3 regions of the Streptomyces sp. SP18CS02 genome follow, and region 2 is predicted to be linked to each of the others. Evidence: riboswitches for the same ligand, from Rfam matches in the RefSeq annotation. Region 2 holds a riboswitch; each other region holds the start of a gene.
What was found. A riboswitch is a leader RNA that binds a small molecule or an ion and turns the genes downstream of it on or off. The one in region 2 is predicted to bind cobalamin.
Positions count from the first base shown of each region.

Region 1: it holds a riboswitch for cobalamin, as region 2 does, so the genes downstream of both, PUR26_RS20295 (energy-coupling factor ABC transporter permease) here and cobN (cobaltochelatase subunit CobN) in region 2, are expected to answer to the same signal.
Region 3: it holds a riboswitch for cobalamin, as region 2 does, so the genes downstream of both, PUR26_RS33400 (ribonucleoside-diphosphate reductase subunit alpha) here and cobN (cobaltochelatase subunit CobN) in region 2, are expected to answer to the same signal.

Region 1 covers NZ_JAQYXC010000288.1:413,442-420,588, reverse strand. Annotated here, with positions in the region: gene PUR26_RS20320 (SpoIIE family protein phosphatase) at 1-1,625, shown strand, start outside; gene PUR26_RS20315 (hypothetical protein) at 2,005-2,229, shown strand; gene dhaK (dihydroxyacetone kinase subunit DhaK) at 2,829-3,821, shown strand; gene dhaL (dihydroxyacetone kinase subunit DhaL) at 3,823-4,461, shown strand; gene PUR26_RS20300 (PTS-dependent dihydroxyacetone kinase phosphotransferase subunit DhaM) at 4,458-4,862, shown strand; cobalamin riboswitch at 5,167-5,356, shown strand; gene PUR26_RS20295 (energy-coupling factor ABC transporter permease) at 5,386-6,084, shown strand; gene PUR26_RS20290 (energy-coupling factor ABC transporter substrate-binding protein) at 6,084-6,479, shown strand; gene cbiQ (cobalt ECF transporter T component CbiQ) at 6,486-7,147, shown strand, end outside.
Region 2 covers NZ_JAQYXC010000277.1:100,284-107,430, forward strand. Annotated here, with positions in the region: gene PUR26_RS14160 (DUF418 domain-containing protein) at 1-71, opposite strand, end outside; gene PUR26_RS14165 (GNAT family N-acetyltransferase) at 275-958, opposite strand; gene cobN (cobaltochelatase subunit CobN) at 955-4,551, opposite strand; cobalamin riboswitch at 4,588-4,716, opposite strand; gene PUR26_RS14175 (cobalamin biosynthesis protein CobG) at 4,774-6,114, shown strand; gene PUR26_RS14180 (precorrin-8X methylmutase) at 6,111-6,752, shown strand; gene PUR26_RS14185 (precorrin-2 C(20)-methyltransferase) at 6,749-7,147, shown strand, end outside.
Region 3 covers NZ_JAQYXC010000303.1:557,087-564,233, forward strand. Annotated here, with positions in the region: gene PUR26_RS33385 (carbon starvation CstA family protein) at 1-285, shown strand, start outside; gene PUR26_RS33390 (YbdD/YjiX family protein) at 282-488, shown strand; gene PUR26_RS33395 (hypothetical protein) at 534-1,133, shown strand; cobalamin riboswitch at 1,645-1,808, shown strand; gene PUR26_RS33400 (ribonucleoside-diphosphate reductase subunit alpha) at 1,942-4,335, shown strand; gene PUR26_RS33405 (ribonucleotide-diphosphate reductase subunit beta) at 4,338-5,345, shown strand; gene PUR26_RS33410 (DUF2809 domain-containing protein) at 5,347-5,745, shown strand; gene PUR26_RS33415 (D-Ala-D-Ala carboxypeptidase family metallohydrolase) at 5,842-6,579, opposite strand; gene def (peptide deformylase) at 6,728-7,147, opposite strand, start outside.

The sequences.
Region 1 (7,147 bases), on a different contig from region 2:
TCGCGGTGTTCGACACGCAGTTGCGGTTCCTGCGGGTCAACCCCGCCCTGGTGACGATGAACGGCGTTCCGGAGTCCGCGCACGTGGGACGCCGGCTGGCGCAGGTGCTGCCGCAGACGAACACGGACGAGATGGAGGATGCCATGCGGCGGGTCCTGACGACCGGCGAGCCCCTGCTGGACTTCCGCCGGACGGGGCGTACCCCGGCGGATCCCCTGCACGACCGCGCGTGGTCGTGTTCGTACGTCCGGCTGGAGGACGCGGCGGGCCGGGGTATCGGCGTGACGGCCACCATCGCCGACATCACCGAGCAGCAGCGGGTCCACGCCGAGATGGAGGAGAGCCGCCGCCGGCTCGCCCTGCTCAACGAGGCCAGCATCCGCATCGGCACCACGCTGGACCTGGAACGCACGGCGCAGGAGCTCGCGGACGTCGCCGTGCCCGGGCTCGCCGACGCCGTCACGGTGGACGTCCTGGAGGCGCTGGCCTCCGGGGCCGACCCGGGGGCGGGTCTGGTCGGCGGCTCGGCCCTGCGCCGACTGGGCAAGGCCCCTCTCGTGGGCTCCCGGATCCCGGACCTGCTGGCCCCCCTCGGCCGCACCCTGGTCTTCCCGGTGACCGCGCCGTACACCCAGGCCCTGGTCGACCGGCAGACGTTCCTGATCCCGCATCTCGACGAGCGGGCCATCGCCCCGGCCGCCGGGCACACCACCACGCCGGAGAAGCTGCGGCGGATCGGGGTGCGTTCGTTCATGATGGCGCCGCTCGTCGCGCGGGACGTCGTACTCGGTGTGGCGACGTTCTACCGCCTCGCTTCCGCCGGTCCCTTCGGCACCAACGACGTCGGCCTCGCGGGTGAACTGGCCGCCCGCGCGGCGGTGAGCGTCGACAACGCCCGTCTCTACCACCGGGAGCACGACACCGCCGTGATCCTCCAGCGCAGCATGCTCCCCCAATACATCACGGCGCCGCCGGGCGTCGAGGTCGCCCACCGGTACCTTCCGGCGAGCGACGCCAACGAGATCGGCGGCGACTGGTACGACGTCATCCGGCTGCCGCAGGGCAAGGCCGCTCTCCTCATCGGGGACGTGATGGGCCACGGCATCGACGCGGCCGCGGTCATGGGCCGGCTGTCGGCCACCGTGCGGGCGCTGGCCCGTCTCGACCTGTCGCCGGGCGAACTGCTGGGCCATCTGGAAGCCACCCTCGCCGATCTCGCCGAGCCGATGCTGGCCACCTTCATCTACGCCGTCTGCGATCCCGCCACCGGCCACTGCCGCATCACCCGCGCGGGGCATCCGCCTCCCGTCGTCGTCACCCCCGACGGCACGGCCCGTCTTCTCGACCTGCCGCCCGGTGCTCCGCTCGGCATCGGGGGTGTCGCCTTCACCACCACGGACCTCGACCTGGAGCCGGGAAGTCTCCTCGTGCTCTACACGGACGGCCTGGTCGAGTCCCGTGGCACCGACATCGACGAGCGGCTCACGGATCTCACCCATCTGCTCGCCGAGCCCCAGCAGCCCCTGAGCCATCTGTGCGACTCCTTGATCAGCCATCTGGTGCCCGCCTCGGCGGACGACGACATCGCCCTGCTCATCGCCCGGATCGGGTCCCGTATCCCGTGAAGTGTCCGCTCACGATCCCGTGAAATGTCCGCTCGTGCCACGGGCGGACCGACACCGTCCTCGGCCGGAGGTACGCGGGGACCGTGGCGGCCCTCCCGCGCCGGTGCAGGACCGCGCTCGGGCACGCTTCCGATCCGCGCTTCCGGTCGGCGCCTCCGGTCGGCGGGCTTCCGCGGAGGCATCCGACACGATGTGCGCATTCGATGCGAAGAGCCTGTTTACCTTCCATCCGACCGCCTGCCACTTTGCCTTTGATGCGTAACCCGACATATGCCATTCCGTTATGCAACTGCCGTCGCATTGCGCGCCGGTAAAGCCACCCGAATCAGCAGCGCGGAAGCCGTTGTTGAATGGGGACCAGGGAAGGAAACTCGTGGTGATGAACACGGCACTTTGGCTGCTCGTCTGCGCGTCGGCGTGCACGGCGGTCTCCACGCTGGTGCCGCCGGCTGCGAGCCGGATGCGCCGCATCGACATGGTGGAGCTGCGGCGCCGTCGGCGCCTGGTCCATGTCCTCCATGCGAACAGCCAGCTGGCACCCCAGATGCCGCACCATCCGGCGGGACCGGGCGACGCCCAGGACCACCCCCACGCCAAGCGCTAGGGGATGTCCGGAAAGCTCGCCCTGACCGCGACACACCGCACGCCCGCTCGCCGCGTTCTGGCCGATCGTGCCGGGTTTCATGCCGGTAGCCGCGCTCCCTCCGGGGGCCCGGCCCTCGCGACCCGGGGCCCCTGAGCTCCGGGTGCACGAACGTGACGACTCGATACCGGGGGGAACGGGGTGTTCACTCACACGTGTCGATCCGCGCGCCCGCTCCGCGGTGCGCGTCCGGACACATCAGGGCTAGAGGTGCGCAGAATTTCCGACAGAAAGCGGCGATATCTGTCGCAGGGAGCTTTCCGGCCATAGACACCCGGAGGACGGATTCACCAGGAAAATATGGTTCATTAATGTGACGAGCGATCGCCGTGATTTCATCATCGGCGGATGCGGGCAGAAACACGCGGACCGCCGGCGGAATTCCGCTCCCGGTGCGGGGGTCACGCGCGGCGAAGCGGTGGGCACGCAGAGGAAGGGTTGTCGCGTCCCGTGGCTCTCGCGATGATGTAGGGGAACACACGCATGCATGGACGAAACGCTGCTTGACCTGCACAGACGCCACTCAGGGTCGCACCTGACATTCCTGCTGGGAGATAGCGATGCGGATGCTCATCAATGTGCCGGAGACAGTCGTCGAGGACGCCCTGAGGGGCATCGCCGCCGCGCATCCCGAGCTGAACGTGGACGTGGAGAGCCGGATCGTCGTACGGCGTGACGCTCCCGTGGCGGGGAAGGTGGCCCTGATCTCCGGGGGCGGTTCCGGACACGAGCCGCTGCACGCCGGCTTCGTCGGTCCCGGCATGCTCTCGGCGGCCTGCCCGGGCGAGGTGTTCACGAGCCCGGTGCCCGACCAGATGGCGCGGGCCGCCGCCGCCGTGGACAGCGGCGAGGGGGTGCTGTTCGTGGTGAAGAACTACACCGGCGACGTGCTGAACTTCGACATGGCGGCCGAGCTCGCCGAGGACGAGGGCGTCCAGGTGGCAAAGGTCCTGGTCGACGACGACGTGGCCGTCTCGGACAGTCTGTACACGGCCGGCCGGCGCGGCACCGGAGCCACGCTGTTCGTGGAGAAGATCGCGGGCGCCGCCGCCGAGGAGGGCGCGCCGCTGGAGCGGGTGGAGGCCATCGGCCGGCAGGTGAACGCGAGTTCGCGCAGTTTCGGCGTGGCGCTGAGCGCGGTCACGACGCCCGCGAAGGGCACCCCCACCTTCGACCTCCCTTCCGGGGAGCTCGAACTGGGCATCGGAATCCACGGCGAGCCAGGACGCGAGCGGCGCGCGATGATGACCTCCCGGGAGATCGCCGACTTCGCCGTGGACGCCGTACTGGAGGATTTGCGGCCCGACGCCCCGGTGCTGGCGCTCGTCAACGGGATGGGGGCGACGCCGTTGCTGGAGCTGTACGGGTTCAACGCCGAGGTGCAGCGGGTGCTGGGTGAGCGGGGCGTTCCGGTGGCCCGGACCCTCGTCGGGAACTACGTGACCTCGCTCGACATGGCGGGCTGCTCGGTGACCCTCTGCCAGGTCGACGAGGAACTGCTGCGGCTGTGGGACGCGCCGGTGCGCACGGCCGCCCTTCGGTGGGGCTGCTGACATGGGGAGCACCGCGCTGGACACGGACTTCTTCCGACGCTGGCTGACGATCGCCGCCGCCGCCGTGGACCGTGAGGCGGACCGGCTCACCGAACTGGACTCGGCGATCGGGGACGCCGACCACGGGACCAACATGCGTCGCGGCTTCGCGGCCGTGACGGAGGCCCTGGAGAAGGACCCGCCGCGGACTCCCGGGGCGCTGCTGGTCCTGGCCGGGCGGCAGTTGATCTCGACCGTGGGAGGAGCCTCGGGCCCGCTGTACGGGACTCTGCTGCGGCGCACCGGCAAGGCGCTGGGCGAGGCGGCGGAGGTGACGCCGGGGCAGCTGGCCGAGGGGCTGCGCGCGGGTGTGGCCGCGGTGGCGCAGCTGGGCGGGGCGGCGGCCGGCGACAAGACGATGCTGGACGCGCTGGAACCGGCTGTGGCGGCGCTCGACGAGTCGTTCGAGGCCGCCGCGCGGGCGGCCGAGGAAGGCGCGCTCGCGACGGTGCCGATGCAGGCGCGCAAGGGCAGGGCCAGCTATCTGGGCGAGCGCAGCATCGGGCACCAGGATCCGGGCGCGACGTCGTCCGCCCTGCTGATCGCGACGCTCGCGCAGGCGGCCGGATCGACGCCCGAGGGCCCGGCGGTGGCGGGATGAACGCGCGGGTGGGCATCGTGCTCGTGTCGCACAGCGCGGCGGTGGCGGCGGCGGTCGCGGAGCTGGCACGGGGTCTCGCGGGCGGCGGCGACACCGCTCCCGTGGCCGCCGCGGGCGGCACGGCGGACGGCGGGCTGGGCACCAGCTCCGAGCTGATCGCGGAGGCGGCGGCGTCGGTCGACGGCGGCGCGGGGGTCGCGGTCCTGGTCGATCTGGGCAGCGCCGTACTGACGGTGAAGGCGCTGCTGGCCGAAGGCGACGAGCTGCCGGACGGCACGCGGCTGGTGGACGCGCCGTTCGTGGAGGGCGCGGTCGCGGCCGTGGTCACCGCTTCGGCGGGGGCCGACCTGGACGCCGTGGTGACGGCGGCATCGGAGGCGTACGACTACCGCAAGGTGTGAGGTACGCCGGAGCCGCGGGCCACGGGCCGCCTTGGGGTCACGGCCCTTGTGGTCACGCGCCGCGCCGGCCCGTGGCGGGTCCCGTGGGGAGCGGGGGCGGGGGCCGCCCACGGCGGCCCGCCCCGGCCGGCGGCCCCTGCGCCGGGGTGTCGTGAACCGGTCGGGCCGGGCGCCCGGCGCCGAGCCGGCGGCCGTCGTCGGCGGCCGGCTCGGTCACCGGCCCCGGGGTTCCGGGGTGGGCGCAGACCGGGGTGGCGCCGGAGTGCGCGCCCCTGCGCGGGTTGTGATGTACCTGGTCAACGCACTAGTGTCGCAGGGCCTTGGTGTACGGGAAACCGGTGAAGTACCGGTGCGGCCCTCGCCACTGTGATCGGGAAGTCCGGCTCCATCCCTCGGGAAGCCACTGGACGGCGGGAGACCGCGTTGTCCGGGAAGGCGGAGTCGCGGCGGCATGACCCGTCAGCCAGGAGACCGGCCAGGGCGCGTTGTCCATCCACGAGGTGCTGGAGAGGGTCTCCCAACCATGCATATCGCCGAGGGCTATCTGCCCCCGATACACGCGGCCGCCTGGAGCGTCGCCGCCGCTCCCTTCGTCGTACACGGCGTACGCGCCCTGACCCGGGAGGTCAGGAGCAATCCCGAGTCCACCCTGCTGCTGGGCGCCTCCGGTGCCTTCACCTTCGTCCTGTCCGCACTCAAGATCCCGTCGGTGACCGGAAGCTGTTCCCACCCCACGGGTACGGGGCTGGGAGCGATCCTGTTCCGGCCGCCGATCATGGCGGTACTGGGCACGATCACGCTGCTGTTCCAAGCACTGCTGCTGGCGCACGGCGGCCTGACCACGCTCGGCGCCAACGTCTTCTCCATGGCGATCGTCGGGCCGTGGGCCGGGTACGGCGTGTACCGCCTGCTGCGGCGGTTCGGCCTGCCGCTCATGGTCACCGTCTTCTTCGGCGCGTTCGTGGCCGACCTGTCCACGTACTGCGTGACCAGCGTGCAGCTGGCGCTCGCCTTCCCCGACCCGAGCAGCGGCTTCATGGGCGCGCTGGGCAAGTTCGGGGGCATCTTCGCCGTCACCCAGATTCCGCTCGCCATCAGCGAGGGTCTGCTGACGGTGCTGGTGATGCGGTTGCTGATCCAGTCCAGCAAGGGTGAGCTGACCCGGCTCGGGGTACTGCTCACGGGCGGCCGCGGGAACGAGAAGAAGGAGGCCGTGGCCTGATGAGCCGTAACGCCAGGATCAACACGCTGCTGCTTCTGATCGTCGTGGCACTGGCCGTGCTTCCGCTCGCGCTGGGCCTGGGCGACCACAAGGAAGAACCGTTCACCGGCGCCGACGCGCAGGCCGAGACGGCGATCACGGAGAACAAGCCGGACTACGAGCCGTGGTTCACCCCGCTGTACGAGCCGCCGTCGGGCGAGATCGAGTCGGCGCTGTTCTCGCTCCAGGCCGCGCTCGGGGCGGGGGTGCTGGCCTACTACTTCGGTCTGCGCCGCGGCCGGCGGCAGGGCGAGGCACGGGCCCGCACCGGAAGCGGGCCCGACAGCGTGGCCGGTGCCGATGCCGCCGTGGCCGGCTCCGGGACCGGCGCCCGTGATCCGCGGCCGTCCGCGTAGCCGGGGGTGCTGCCGATCGACGCGGCGGCGCACAGCAGTCGCTGGCGCCGCCGCCATCCGTGCGAGAAGGCGTTTCTCGGCTTCGGTCTGACGCTGTGCGCGGTCTGCCTGCCACCGTGGCCGGGAGCCGTGCTGGTGGCGGCCGCGACCCTCGCCGTGCTGCTCGGACCGGCCGGGGTGGCGCCCCGGCAGCTGTGGCGGGCGTTCCGCATCCCGCTCGGTTTCTGCGTGACGGGCGCGGTCCCCCTGCTGTTCCAGGTGGGCGGCGCGGGCGGGTTCGTGACGCCGGCGCCCGACGGGCCCCTGCACGCAGCGCAGTTGCTGCTGCGGACCTCGGCGGCTTCGTTGGGTGTGCTGCTGTTCGCGTTCACCACTCCGGTCTCGGATGTGCTGCCCCGGCTGGTGCGGGCGGGTGTGCCGGCGCCGGTGGTGGACGTCGCGCTCGTGATGTACCGGATCAGCTTCCTGCTGCTGGACACGATGGCGAGGATCCGGCAGGCGCAGGCCGCCCGGCTCGGGCTGACCACCAGGGCGGCCACCTGGCGTTCGCTGGCCGGGCTGGGGGCGACGGCGTTCGTCCGTGCCTTCGACCGGGCCACCCGGCTGCAGTCCGGGCTGGCCGGGCGCGGTTACGACGGGACGCTGCGGGTCCTGGTGCCCCGGACGGC
Region 2 (7,147 bases):
ACGTCCAACAGGGGCAGTCGGCCGCCGGCGGCGCCGGGGGCCACGGTAGGGGTACGCAGGGTCTCGGTCATGTGTTTCATCGTCCGCGCGGCGACGTGCCGTTTCTTCGTGACCACGGACGAACAGGCGCTACATCGAAGGGTGCAGACGCCCGTACGGGGTCTTCGTCCCTCCGGCGGACCCGGCCGGCCGGCGGACCCGGCCGGCCGGCGGACTCCACAGGCCCGGCCGACCCGCGCCCGGCCGACCCGCGCCGGGCCGGCGGGCGGGTCCGTCAGCCGTGGACGTCCGAGACCTCCAGCACCCGCGCCCGGGGCAGCGCGGCCGTCAGCTCCGTCGCGTAGGCCGACCGCCCCGCGCGCGAGGCGAAGGCCAGCAGCAGCACTTCCCCGCCGCCCGCGTCGGCCCTCAGGCGCCGCTCGACGCGGCCGCCGTGCCCGGTCAGCGCGTCCAGGGCCGGGCCGGCGCGGTCCGAGCCGTCCGAGCCGTCCGAGCCGTCCGAGCCGTCCAGCAGGACGGTCAGGCGGGCCGGCGGCGCGGCCGACGGCTCCAGGGACTTGAAGAAGTGGACGTCCACGTTCCCGCCGGGGATGCCCTCGGAGCGGCCGGTCTCGACGTACCCCAGGCGCCGGTAGAACGGGGGCGCCTGGAAGGAGAAGGACGACACGATCACGCGGTCGCAACCGCGCCGCCGCGCCTCGTCCTCCGCCGCGCGCATCAGCTCCGTGCCGAGCCCGGTCCCGCGCCGGTCGGGGCGGACCCACAGCATGTCGATCCCGGCGAGGCCGCCCCAGGTCCAGCCGGTGAGCCCGCCGACGATCCCGCCGTCCTCGCCGGTCGCCCGGACCGAGAGCGCGGCCTCGTCGGCGGCTCCGGTGGCGGCCCGGTTGAAGGCCGTCAGCTCCGCGTCGAGACGCGCTTCGAGTTCCTTGTCCTCACCGCCGGCCGTGACGCTCACTTGTCCTCCAGGTCGCCTTCGGTCTCCAGGAACACCTTGCGCAGCTGCTCCAGGACGTGCGGGTCCGGCTCGGCCCACATCCCGCGCGACTCGGCCTCCAGCAGCCGCTCGGCGATGCCGTGCAGCGCCCAGGGGTTGGCCTGCTGGAGGAACTCCCGGTTCTCCGGGTCGAGGACGTACGTCTCCGTCAGCTTGTCGTACATCCAGTCCGCGACGACGCCGGTCGTGGCGTCGTACCCGAAGAGGTAGTCGACGGTCGCGGCCAGTTCGAACGCGCCCTTGTAGCCGTGGCGGCGCATCGCCTCGATCCACTTGGGGTTGACCACCCGGGCGCGGAAGACGCGGGAGGTCTCCTCGACGAGGGTGCGGGTGCGGACCGTCTCGGGACGGGTCGAGTCGCCGATGTACGCCTCGGGCGCGGTGCCCTTGAGCGCACGGACGGTCGCGACCATGCCGCCGTGGTACTGGAAGTAGTCGTCGGAGTCGGCGATGTCGTGCTCGCGCGTGTCCGTGTTCTTCGCGGCGACGGCGATCCGCTTGTACGCGGTCTCCATCTCCTCCCGGGCCGGGCGGCCGTCCAGTTCGCGACCGTACGCGTAGCCGCCCCACACCGTGTACACCTCGGCGAGGTCGGCGTCGGTGCGCCAGTCGCGCGAGTCGATCAGCTGGAGGATGCCCGCGCCGTAGGTGCCGGGGCGGGAGCCGAAGATGCGGGTGGTGGCGCGGCGTTCGTCGCCGTGCTCGGCGAGGTCGGCCTGGGCGTGGGCCCGTACGAGGTTGTCGGCGGCCGGCTCGTCGAGCGAGGCGGCGAGGCGCACGGCGTCGTCGAGCAGGGCGATGGTGTGCGGGAACGCGTCGCGGAAGAAGCCCGAGATGCGCAGGGTCACGTCGATGCGGGGCCGGCCCAGTTCGGCGAGCGGGATGGGCTCCAGTCCGTTGACCCGGCGGGAGGCGTCGTCCCAGACGGGGCGGATGCCGAGGAGGGCGAGCGCCTCGGCGACGTCGTCGCCGCTGGTGCGCATCGCGCTGGTGCCCCACAGGGACAGGCCGACGGAGGTGGGCCAGTCGCCGTTGTCGGTGCGGTACCGCTCCAGCAGGGAGTCGGCCAGCGCCTGGCCGGTCTCCCAGGCGAGGCGCGAGGGGACGGCCTTGGGGTCGACCGAGTAGAAGTTGCGGCCGGTCGGCAGGACGTTGACCAGCCCGCGCAGGGGGGACCCGGAGGGGCCTGCCGGGACGAACCCGCCGTTCAGGGCGTGGACGGCGTGGGCGAGCTCGTCGGTGGTGGCGGCGAGGCGCGGCACGACCTGGCGGGCGGCGAAGTCGAGGATGTCGGCGACGGCCTGTCCGTGGCCGGCGGCCACCGTACCGACGGCGGCCGGATCCCAGTCGGCGTCCTCCATCGCCTGGACCAGCGTCCGGGCCTTCTCCTCCGCCTCGTCCGCGCCCGTGCGGGTGGCGGCCGACTCGTCCAGCCCGAGGGCCTCGCGCAGTCCGGGCAGGGCCTGCGTACCGCCCCAGATCTGGCGGGCGCGCAGGATCGACAGCACCAGGTTGACCCGCTCGGGGCCGGTGGGCGCCCCGCCCAGGACATGCAGGCCGTCGCGGATCTGGGCGTCCTTGACCTCGCACAGCCAGCCGTCGACGTGCAGCAGGAAGTCGTCGAAGCCGTCGTCGTCCGGCCGGTCCGCCAGACCCAGGTCGTGGTCGAGCTTGGCGGCCTGGATCAGCGTCCAGATCTGGGCGCGGATCGCGGGCAGCTTCGAGGGGTCCATGGAGGAGATCTGCGCGTACTCGTCGAGCAGCTGCTCCAGGCGCGCGATGTCGCCGTAGGAGTCGGCGCGGGCCATCGGCGGGACCAGGTGGTCGACCAGGGTGGCGTGGACGCGGCGCTTGGCCTGCGTGCCCTCGCCGGGGTCGTTGACGAGGAACGGGTAGACCAGCGGGAGGTCGCCGAGCGCGGCGTCGGGGCCGCAGGCGGCGGACAGGCCGGCGTTCTTGCCGGGCAGCCACTCCAGGTTGCCGTGCTTGCCGAGGTGGACCATCGCGTCGGCGCCGAAGCCGCCGTCGTCCGCGGAGGCCGAGATCCAGCGGTAGGCCGCCAGGTAGTGGTGCGAGGGCGGCAGATCGGGGTCGTGGTAGATCGCGATCGGGTTCTCGCCGAAGCCGCGCGGCGGCTGGATGAGGACCAGCAGGTTCCCGCGGCGCAGGGCGGCGAGCACGATGTCGCCCTCCGGATTGCGGGAGCGGCCCAGGAACATCTCGCCGGGCGGCGGGCCCCAGTGCTCCTCGACGGCCGCGCGGAGCTCCTGCGGCAGGGTCGCGTACCAGCGCTTGTAGTCGGCGGCGGGGATCCGGACGGGGTTGCGGGCGAGCTGCTCCTCGGTGAGCCAGTCCTGGTCGTGGCCGCCGGCCTCGATGAGGGCGTAGATCAGCTCGTCGCCGTCGCCGGAGACCAGGCCGGGGATGTCCTCCTCGGGACCGAAGTCGTACCCCTCCTCGCGGAGCCTGCGCAGCAGGGCGACGGCGGAGGCGGGGGTGTCCAGGCCGACCGCGTTGCCGATCCGGGAGTGCTTGGTCGGGTACGCGGAGAGGACCAGCGCGAGGCGCTTGTGCTCGTTCGGGATGTGGCGCAGCCGGGCGTGGCGCACGGCGATCCCGGCGACGCGGGCGGCGCGCTCGGTGTCGGCGACGTACGCGGGCAGGCCGTCCTCGTCGATCTCCTTGAAGGAGAACGGAACGGTGATGAGCCGGCCGTCGAACTCGGGCACGGCGACCTGGCTGGCCGCGTCCAGCGGCGACAGCCCCTCGTCGCTCTCCTCCCAGGCGGAGCGCGGGCCGGTCAGGCAGAGCGCCTGGAGGACGGGGACGTCCAGGGCGGCGAGCGCGCCCGCGTCCCAGGCCTCCTCGTCGCCGCCCGCCTGGGCCGCGGCGGGCTTGGTGCCGCCCGCCGCGAGGACGGTGGTGACGATCGCGTCGGCGCCGCGCAGCCGGTCGAGCAGCTCGGGCTCGGGGGCGCGCAGGGACGCCACGTACAGCGGCAGGGCCTGGGCGCCCGCGTCCTCCACGGCGTCGCACAGGGCGCCGATGAACGCGGTGTTCCCGCTCATGTGGTGGGCGCGGTAGTAGAGCACCGCGACGACCGGGCCGTCCGTGCGGCGCGGGGTGCGCTCCAGGGGGCCCCAGGTGGGCGCGGGGCTCGGCGGCTCGAAGCCGTGGCCCGTGAGCAGCACCGTGTCGGAGAGGAAACGGCCGAGCTGTTCCAGGTTGTCCGGGCCGCCGTGGGCGAGGTAGGCGTGCGCCTCGGCGGCGATGCCGATGGGGACGGTGGAGGCCTCCATCAGCTGGGCGTCGGGGGCCTGTTCCCCGCTCAGCACCACCACGGGACGGTCCCCCGCCAGCAGTGCGTCGAGCCCCTCCTGCCAGGCGCGGACGCCGCCGAGGAGGCGTACGACGACCAGGTCGGTGCCGTCCAGCAGGGCGGGCAGCTCGTCGACGGGGAGCCGGGAGGGGTTGGCGAACCGGTACTCCACCGGACCGCCGGCGGCGCGAGCGCTCAGCAGGTCGGTGTCGGAGTGCGACAGCAGCAGGATCATCGCGTGCGCAGGCCTTCCTCGGGGTGTCCGCGCCCCGGGTGGTCGTAGGACGGCGGGAGTTCCTGACTCACCGGCTCGGGGCCGGTTCACAGTGGCGGGACCGCGCCGGATTCCCACCGGGCTTCCTCCCTAGGGCCCTGGGACCCTGTGCCGTCTGCATAGTAGAGGTTCGGCTTGATCGGGCGGGCGGTCACCTGGAAGGTCGTGGGTATGCTCGCCGCCATGCCGCCCACCCGACCATCAACGCCGAAACGGGTCGAAGCTCCCATACGGGACCGTGGCGACGCCTGCCCCGGCGCGCTGCGGCTGCACCAGGCCGACGACGGCCGGTTGGCCCGACTGCGCCTGCCGGGCGGCCTTCTGACGTCCCATCAGGTACGTGCGCTGGCACTGGCGGCGGACTCGCTGGGGGACGGGCACCTCAGCATCACCTCACGCGGCAACGTCGAGCTGCGCGGCCTCGGCGACGACTGCGGGTCGGCCCTGGCCGAGCTGCTGCGGGACGCCGGGCTGCTGCCCTCCGAAACGCATGAGCGGGTGCGCAACGTGGTCGCGTCCCCGCTGGCCGGGCTGGACGGACTGGGCCGCGCCGACGTGCAGTTGTGGGTGCGCGAGCTGGACGCCCTGCTCTGTGCCGCCCCGTGGTCGGCCGCCCTCTCGGGCCGCTTCCTGTTCGCCCTGGACGACGGACGCGGGGACGTGGCGGGGCTCGGCGCCGATGTGACCTTGATCGCAGAACCGGACGCCGGTTCCGCACGCGTACGGGTCGGCGTGCGGGAGGTGTGCCGGGTGCCGGCCGACGACGCCCCGCGCGCCGCGCTCGCCGCGGCCCGCGCCTTCCTGGCCGCCGCCCGCGCGGCGGGCACGGGCGCCTGGCGGGTGCGCGAGCTGCCCCCGGGACGGTCCGTGGACGTGGCGGCGCACCTGGCGGAGGCGGGCCTCGCGTTCTCACCCGTCGACGCCGCCGCCGCGGCTCCCGCGCGAGCCGGCGACGGCCCGGCCCCGGGAGGGACGGCCGCGCCCGGGCCGCGCCCGCTCCCGGGGGTCGTCACGCCGCCCGGCACGCCCGCCCCCGGCCCCGTGGCACCCCCGGCCGCCGTGTCGGTCGTGGCGCCGCTCGGCCGGGTGACGAGCGCGCAGATGCGCGCCCTGCTGCCGGCCGACGAGGTCCGCGTCACGCCCTGGCGCGGCCTGGTCGTGACCGGGTTCGCGGACCGGCGGGCCGCCACGGAACGGCTCGCCGCCCTCGACGCGGCCGGTCTGATCACCTCCCCCGACTCGCCCTGGCTGGGCACCGGCGCCTGCACCGGGCGGCCCGGCTGCGCCAAGTCCCTGTCGGACGTGCGCGCCGACGCCACCCCCGGCACGGGCGGCCTGCCCGTCCACTGGTCCGGCTGCGAACGGCGCTGCGGCCACCCGCAGGGCGCGTGGGTCGACGTCGTCGCGACCGGTGACGGCGTGTACGAGGTGACCGTCCGGGACGGCGCGGCCGCACGACCCGTACCCATGACCCGGGCAGGACTGGCCGCCACGGTGGCGGCAGCCCGTACCACCACGAGATGAGCGAGAGCAGAGTGTTCGACTACGAGAAGGACGGCGCGGAGATCTACCGCCAGTCCTTTGCCACGATCCGCGCCGAGGCGGATCTCGCGGGCCTGCCCGCCGACGTCAGCCAGGTCGCCGTGCGGATGATCCACGCGTGCGGCATGGTCGACCTCGTCCGCGACCTCGCCTACACCCCGCGGGTGGTGGCCCGCGCCCGCGAGGCGCTGCGGGCCGGCGCGCCGATCCTGTGCGACGCGCAGATGGTCGCCAGCGGTGTCACGCGCAAGCGGCTCCCCGCCGGCAACGACGTGATCTGCACCCTCTCCGACCCGTCGGTGCCGTCCCTTGCCGCCGAGCTGGGCACCACGCGCAGCGCCGCCGCGATGGAGCTGTGGCGGCACCGGCTCGAAGGAGCGGTCGTCGCCATCGGCAACGCGCCCACCGCGCTCTTCCGCCTCCTGGAGATGATCGAGGCGGGCGCGCCGCGCCCGGCCGCCGTCATAGGCATCCCGGTCGGCTTCATCGGCGCCGCCGAGTCCAAGGACGCGCTGGCCGGCCACCCCTCGGGCCTGGAACACCTGGTGGTGCGCGGACGGCGTGGCGGCAGCGCCATGGCCGCGGCCGCGATCAACGCGATAGCGAGTGAGGCGGAATGAGCGGGAAGCTGTACGGCGTCGGGCTGGGCCCCGGCGACCCGTCGCTGATGACGGTGCGGGCCGTGGAGGTCATCGCGGCGGCGGACGTGGTGGCGTACCACAGCGCCCGCCACGGTCGTTCGATCGCCCGTTCGATCGCGGCCGCGCACATCCGCGAGGACCACATCGAAGAGCGCCTGATGTACCCGCTGACGGTGGAGACCACCGACCACCCCGGCGGGTACCGGGGCGCGCTGAACGACTTCTACGAGGAGGCCTCGGCCCGCCTCGCGGCACACCTGGACGCGGGCCGCACGGTGGCGGTGCTCGCCGAGGGCGACCCGCTCTTCTACGGCTCGTACCAGCACATGCACAAGCGGCTGGCCCACCGGTACCCGACCGAGGTCGTCCCGGGC
Region 3 (7,147 bases), on a different contig from region 2:
GCCCTGTTCGCCCTGCTGATCATCGTCGTCATCGCCGACGCGGCACGCGTCTGCTACAAGGCCGTCAGCAGCCCCGAGTCCGTGCGCCTCGCCGAGGTGCCGTACACCAGGTCCCGCATCGTCGCCCCGGCCGGACTCCTCGTCACCCCCGAGGAGAAGGCCGAGCTCGCCGCCGTGGGCGCGGGCGGCGCGGGCCCGACCGGCGCTTCGGGCGAGACCGGCGCTTCCGGCGAGACCGGCCGGGAGGCCGTCTCCGGGTCCGGCCGGGGCGGCGACCCGTCGTGAGCGCCACGGCCCTCGCCGGGCGCGCCGTGCGGTGGCTGCGCTGGTACGTCCGGGAGTTCTCGGGCGAGACCGCCTACGAGCGGTACGTCGCCCACGCCCGGACGTGCGATCCGGCCGCCGAGGTGATGACGCGGCGCGCCTTCGAACGCAGCCGCACGGATGCCCGTGAGGCCGATCCGCGGAAGGGTTTCCGCTGCTGCTGAGCCCCCGGGGGCGTGTACGCGGTGCGCACACGAAAGGATGTACGCATGACACGTACACGCCCCCTGCCGCTGCTCCTGCTGCCGCTCATCGCCCTGACCGCCGCGTGCGGCACGGAGACGGCCGGCGGCTCCGCTCCCGACCGCGGGACGCTGGAGGCGCGGGCAGCCGCCGCGCAGACCAGGACCGAGCACGTGTACGTGATCGAGGCGGACGGGTTCGAGTTGGCGAAGCAGTCCGTGGGCGTCCTCGGCGATGACGGCTTCCAGAGCACCTATGTCGCCACGGGCGGCGGCCGGATCACCGTCTCCGTCGACCGCGGCACGGTGGACGACGGGAGCTGCCCCGCGATCCCGCCCGTGAGCCGGTCCTGCGAGAAGGACGGTCCGGGGTGGTACCGCTCCTCCGGGGCCGCGCACGAGTACGCCCTGACCGAGAACGGCCTGCGCGTCCAGATCTCCGCCGAGTCCTCCGCCGTCTCCCGCGACGTCCTGCGCGCGGCCGCCGGGTCGGCGCACCGGGCGGACGACCGTGAGCTGGACGAGGTCCTGCCCGAACACACCGCGCCGGCCGGGCCCGTCGAGCGGGGGGACCTTCCGCCGGTCGGCGACGGTGCCCCCGACAACGGGGTGGGTGCCGGCGGCTGACCCGGCCGTACGGTCTCCCGCCCCTCCCGGCCCTCGCCGCCGGCGCGCGGGCGGGGCGGCGGGGCCGCGAGGGCACGCGGTGCCCGTCCGGGGCGCGGGCCGACCGCTCACGGCCGGCGCGCACGGCGGGTTCCCTCACGGCCGGCGCACGCACGGCCGGTCCCGTCACATGGCCGGTCCGATCGCGGCCGGTCCCGTCACGGCCGGTCCGATCGCGACCCGGGTGCTTCCTGCCGGACGGACCCCGCGGCCCGTGGGGGGATCCGGTGCAGGAGCCGCCGGCCTCCCCGGGGAGCCGCGCCGGCCACACCGGGCCCGCCCACGGTCGGCCGCGACGCCGGGAAGGCCGCGCGTCCGGCCCGCCACCGCGCCCGGGAGCCCCCGCGCGGGCCCGCACCGAGCGCACGGGGCGGCGGGCCGGCGCGCCCCTGCCGGCCCTCCCGGCCCTCCCGAAGCCCCGCCCGGCCTCCTCCGGCCGGATGTGCCATGGGTCGTCACCCCGGACCGACACACAAGATGTGGGGGGTGCGGCATGGGGAGCCCCCCACATGTATGCTCAACCTCGCTGTCGTCGCAGGGGAATCCGGTGCGAATCCGGAACTGTCCCGCAACGGTGTACAGGTGCGCCTTTGCGCACCTATGAGTCCGAAGACCTGCCGCAGCGCACCCGAGCCGTCCGGCCCGGGTGCCCAGACGTCCGGGCCTCGCGGAGTGGGCCGGAGGACGCGGTGCGCACCCCCTGTTCGCGCGGGTGCCCCGCTCTCCTGCCCGCCCGCCGGCCCCGAGCCGAGCGAGGGAGAGCCCCCACGTGACCATCGCGCCAGCCGATCCGGCCTCAGCAGTCGCGGACACGGAGACCGTCGGAGCCGGAACCACGGCCGCGGAAGGCGACGGTCCCGGGACCGTCCTGCTGCGGACCCTGACCGACCTCACCGCCGATCTGCCCGACACCGACCCCGGCCGGGTCGCCGCCGCCGCGCTGCGCGGCCGGCACGCCGGTTCGGACGAGGCCGAGCTGCGTGAGCTCGCCACCGAGGCGGCCGCCGGTCTGATCTCCGAGGACCCCTCGTACTCGCGCCTCGCGGCCCGGCTGCTCACCCGCACCATCGCCGCCGAGGCGGCGGGGCAGGGCTCGGTGTCGTTCTCCGCGTCGGTCGCCGTCGGTCACCGGGAGGGCCTGATCGCCGACCGTACGGCCGGTTTCGTCCGCGTCCACGCGGAGCGGATGGACGCGATGATCGACCCGGCGGCCGACGACCGCTTCGGCTACTTCGGACTGCGCACCCTCTACAGCCGCTACCTCCTGCGGCACCCGATCACCCGCAAGGTGATCGAGACCCCGCAGCACTTCATGCTGCGGGTGGCCGCAGGGCTCGCCGAGGACGACAGCGTCCGCGCGCTCGACGAGGTCGGGGCGCTGTACGGCCTGATGAGCCGGCTCGACTACCTGCCCTCCTCCCCCACGCTGTTCAACTCCGGCACGCGCCACCCACAGATGTCGTCCTGCTACCTGCTGGACTCGCCGCTGGACGAGCTGGACTCGATCTACGACCGCTACCACCAGGTGGCGCGCCTGTCGAAGCACGCGGGCGGCATCGGCCTGTCGTACTCCCGCGTCCGCGCCCGCGGTTCGCTCATCCGGGGCACCAACGGCCACTCCAACGGCATCGTGCCGTTCATGAAGACGCTGGACGCCTCGGTGGCGGCCGTGAACCAGGGCGGGCGGCGCAAGGGCGCGGCGGCGGTCTACCTGGAGACCTGGCACGCGGACATCGAGGAGTTCCTGGAGCTGCGCGACAACACGGGCGAGGACGCGCGGCGTACGCACAACCTCAACCTGGCGCACTGGGTCCCGGACGAGTTCATGCGCCGCGTCAACGCTGACGCCGAGTGGTCGCTGTTCTCCCCGGCGGACGTACCCGAGCTGGTCGACCTGTGGGGCGACGAGTTCGACGCCGCGTACCGCGCGGCCGAGGCCGCCGGGCTGGCCCGCAAGACCATGCCGGCCCGCGACCTCTACGGCCGGATGATGCGGACCCTGGCCCAGACCGGCAACGGCTGGATGACCTTCAAGGACGCCTCGAACCGCACGGCCAACCAGACCGCCGAGCCGGGCCACACGGTCCACTCGTCCAATCTGTGCACCGAGATCCTGGAGGTCACGGACGACGGGGAGACCGCGGTCTGCAACCTGGGCTCGGTCAACCTGGGCGCGTTCGTCGAGGAGGGCGCCGACGGCGGGATCGACTGGGAGCGGCTGGACGAGACCGTCCGCACGGCCGTCACCTTCCTCGACCGGGTCGTCGACATCAACTTCTACCCGACCGAGCAGGCCGGCCGGTCCAACTCCCGCTGGCGGCCGGTGGGTCTGGGCGCCATGGGCCTCCAGGACGTTTTCTTCAAGCTGCGGCTGCCGTTCGACTCGGCCGAGGCACGCGCCCTCTCGACGCGCATCGCCGAGCGGATCATGCTCGCGGCGTACGAGGCGTCCTGCGATCTCGCGGAGCGCAACGGCAGGCTCCCGGCCTGGGAGAAGACCCGTGCGGCGCGCGGTGTCCTGCACCCGGACCACTACGGCGTCGAGCTGAACTGGCCGGAGCGCTGGGCGGCCCTGCGCGAGCGCGTCGCCTCGGTCGGCATGCGCAACTCGCTGTTGCTGGCCATCGCGCCGACCGCGACGATCGCCTCGATCGCGGGCGTGTACGAGTGCATCGAGCCGCAGGTCTCCAACCTCTTCAAGCGCGAGACGCTGAGCGGCGAGTTCCTCCAGGTCAACGCCTATCTGGTGGCCGAGCTGAAGAAGCTCGGCGTCTGGGACGCGCAGACCCGTGAGGCGCTGCGCGAGTCGAGCGGCTCGGTACAGGGCTTCACCTGGATCCCGGCCGACGTCCGCGAGCTGTACCGCACGGCGTGGGAGATCCCGCAGCGCGGCCTGATCGACATGGCGGCGGCGCGCACCCCGTTCCTGGACCAGTCGCAGTCGCTGAACCTGTTCCTGGAGACGCCGACGATCGGCAAGCTCTCCTCGATGTACGCGTACGCCTGGAAGCAGGGCCTGAAGACGACGTACTACCTGCGTTCGCGCCCGGCGACCCGGATCGCCCGCGCGGCGGCCGCGACCCCGATCCCCGTACAGGCCACGCCGGAAGAGGCCGTCGCCTGCTCCCTTGAGAACCCCGAGTCCTGCGAGGCGTGCCAGTGACCATGAGTGACAAGAACCTTCTCGACCCGGGCTTCGAGCTCACCCTGCGCCCCATGCGCTACCCGGACTTCTACGAGCGCTACCGGGACGCGATCAAGAACACCTGGACGGTGGAGGAGGTCGACCTCCACTCCGACGTCGCCGACCTCGCGAAGCTCACGCCGGGCGAGCAGCACATGATCGGCCGGCTGGTCGCGTTCTTCGCCACCGGTGACTCGATCGTCTCCAACAACCTGGTGCTGACGCTGTACAAGCACATCAACTCCCCCGAGGCACGGCTGTACCTGAGCCGTCAGCTGTTCGAGGAGGCCGTGCACGTCCAGTTCTATCTGACACTGCTCGACACCTATCTGCCCGACCCGGACGACCGCGCGGCCGCGTTCGACGCCGTCGAGGAGATCCCGTCGATCCGCGAGAAGGCGCAGTTCTGCTTCCGCTGGATGGACTCGGTCGAGAAGATCGAGCGTCTGGAGACCCAGGCCGACCGCCGCCGCTTCCTGCTGAACCTGATCTGCTTCGCGGCGTGCATCGAGGGGCTGTTCTTCTACGGCGCCTTCGCGTACGTGTACTGGTTCCGCTCGCGCGGTCTGCTGCACGGCCTGGCGACCGGCACCAACTGGGTGTTCCGCGACGAGACGATGCACATGAACTTCGCCTTCGAGGTCGTGGACACCGTCCGCAAGGAGGAGCCGGAGCTGTTCGACGACGAGCTGCGGCGGCAGGTGACCGACATGCTGAAGGAGGCCGTCGAGGCGGAGCTGCAGTTCGGCCGGGACCTGTGCGGTGACGGACTGCCGGGCATGAACACCGAGTCGATGCGCGAGTACCTCCAGTGCGTCGCCGACCAGCGCCTCCAGCGTCTGGGCTTCGCCCCGGTGTACGGCTCGGAGAACCCGTTCGCGTTCATGGAGCTCCAGGGCGTCCAGGAGCTGACCAACTTCTTCGAGCGCCGGCCGTCGGCGTACCAGGTCGCGGTGGAGGGCTCGGTCGACCTCGACGAGGACTTCTGACATGGCCCGTACGCGGTGGGCGGCCGGTGCCGCCGCCGCCGTGACCGTCGCCGCGGGCCTGGGGATCAGGTCCGCGGCGGCGGGCGATGCCGCCAAGTACGCGGGGGACGCGCTCTACACGGTGCTGGTCCTGGCGCTGGTGGTGCTGGTCGCGCCCCGGCTGCGGCCGGCCGCGGCGGCCGGGGTCGCGGTGGTCCTCTCCTGGGCGGTGGAGCTGTTCCAGCTGACCGGTGTCCCGGCGGAGCTGGCCCTGCGCAGCACCGCGGCCCGGCTGGTGCTCGGGACCTCGTTCAACGCCCCTGACCTGCTCTGGTACGCGGTGGGCGGGGCGGCCGGCTGGGCGGTGCTGACGGGCTGCCGCCGGATGGGCCGTCGCCGGACCCGGCCCCGCCCCGCCTGACCGGACCGTCCGCCGGACCGTCCGCCGGGCGGTCCGGTCGGGCGGTCCGGTCGGGCGGTCCGGTCGGCCGGGCGGGCGGAGGGACGCGGCCCGGCGTCAGATCCCGCAGCTGGAGGCCGACCAGAAGCGGCTCGCGCGGTGGTCGACGTGGGCATGGTCGCCGTGTCCGGGATAGCCCGGCCCGAGGATGCCGTTGAAGCCGTGGTTGCGGGCCGTCTGGGCCAGCTTGCACAGGGAGTGCGGGCCCGCGCCGAGGTCGGCCGCGTCGCCGTACAGATGCCTGCTGCCCGACGCCCCGCCGACCGCGTCGTTGCACGCCCCCGAGCGGAAACCGCTGGTCACGGTGATGGGCTGGTCGCCCAGCGCGTGTCGCACGGCCTCCAGCTTCCACATCGTGCGCAAGGCGTTGGCCTTGGCGGTGGCGGCACTGACGGCTCCGCCCGCCCAGGTGGAGTTGCAGTCGTTGAGCTCGGCGTAGGCGAAGTGGATCGGCGTGCAGTCGTCGTCCTGGAGCGCGTAGAGCTTGGCGAACGTGGCGCTGCCGGCGACGCCGTCGGCGGCCAGGCCGTACGCCGACTGGAAGCGTTTGACCGCGGCGGTGGTCGCCGGGCCGTAGGCGCCGTCGACGGCGAGGACCCCGCCGTAGCCGGGGTATCCGGCGACCCGGATCTGCAACTGGGTGACGTCGGCTCCGGACGCGCCCTGGGAGAGGGTGCGCGACCAGGTGTAGCAGCCGTCGGCCTGCGCGGTTCCCGCCGTGGCGACCACACCGGCGCACGCAGCAGCCATGACCATGACAAACGACACCAGAAGACGTGCGGTTGATCTCAGCATCTGACCTCCATCTGCGAGGGGGACTGTGCCGAGACTGGCCGCCCGGGTCGACGCGCGTCAACAGGGCCGTGCCACCGTCATTCGTCGGACCGGTGGCGGTGACGGGGCCCCGTCCCCCTCGCCGGAGGGCGGGGCCACGGCCACGGAATCAGTCGTTCGGGACGATCGGGTAGCGCGGGGTCCCCTCGGCCATCTGCTTCAGGGCGTCCTTGCGGTCGCGCTTGGAGAGCCGGTCGATGTACAGGTAGCCGTACAGGTGGTCCGTCTCGTGCTGGAGGCACCGGGCGAAGTAGCCGGTCCCCCGCACCTTGATGGGGTTGCCCTTGGCGTCCTGGCCGTGCACTTCGGCGTAGTCGGGGCGGGCCAGCGCGGCGTAGGCCGTCGGGACGGACAGGCACCCCTCGTTGGAGTCGTCCAGCACGCGGCGGTCGGCCGGGAGCTCGCGCAGCACCGGATTGACCACATAGCCGGTGTGCCGCACGCCCTCGTCGTCCGGGCAGTCGTAGACGAACACCTTGAGGTCGACGCCGATCTGGTTGGCGGCCAGGCCCACGCCCTCCGCCGTCCG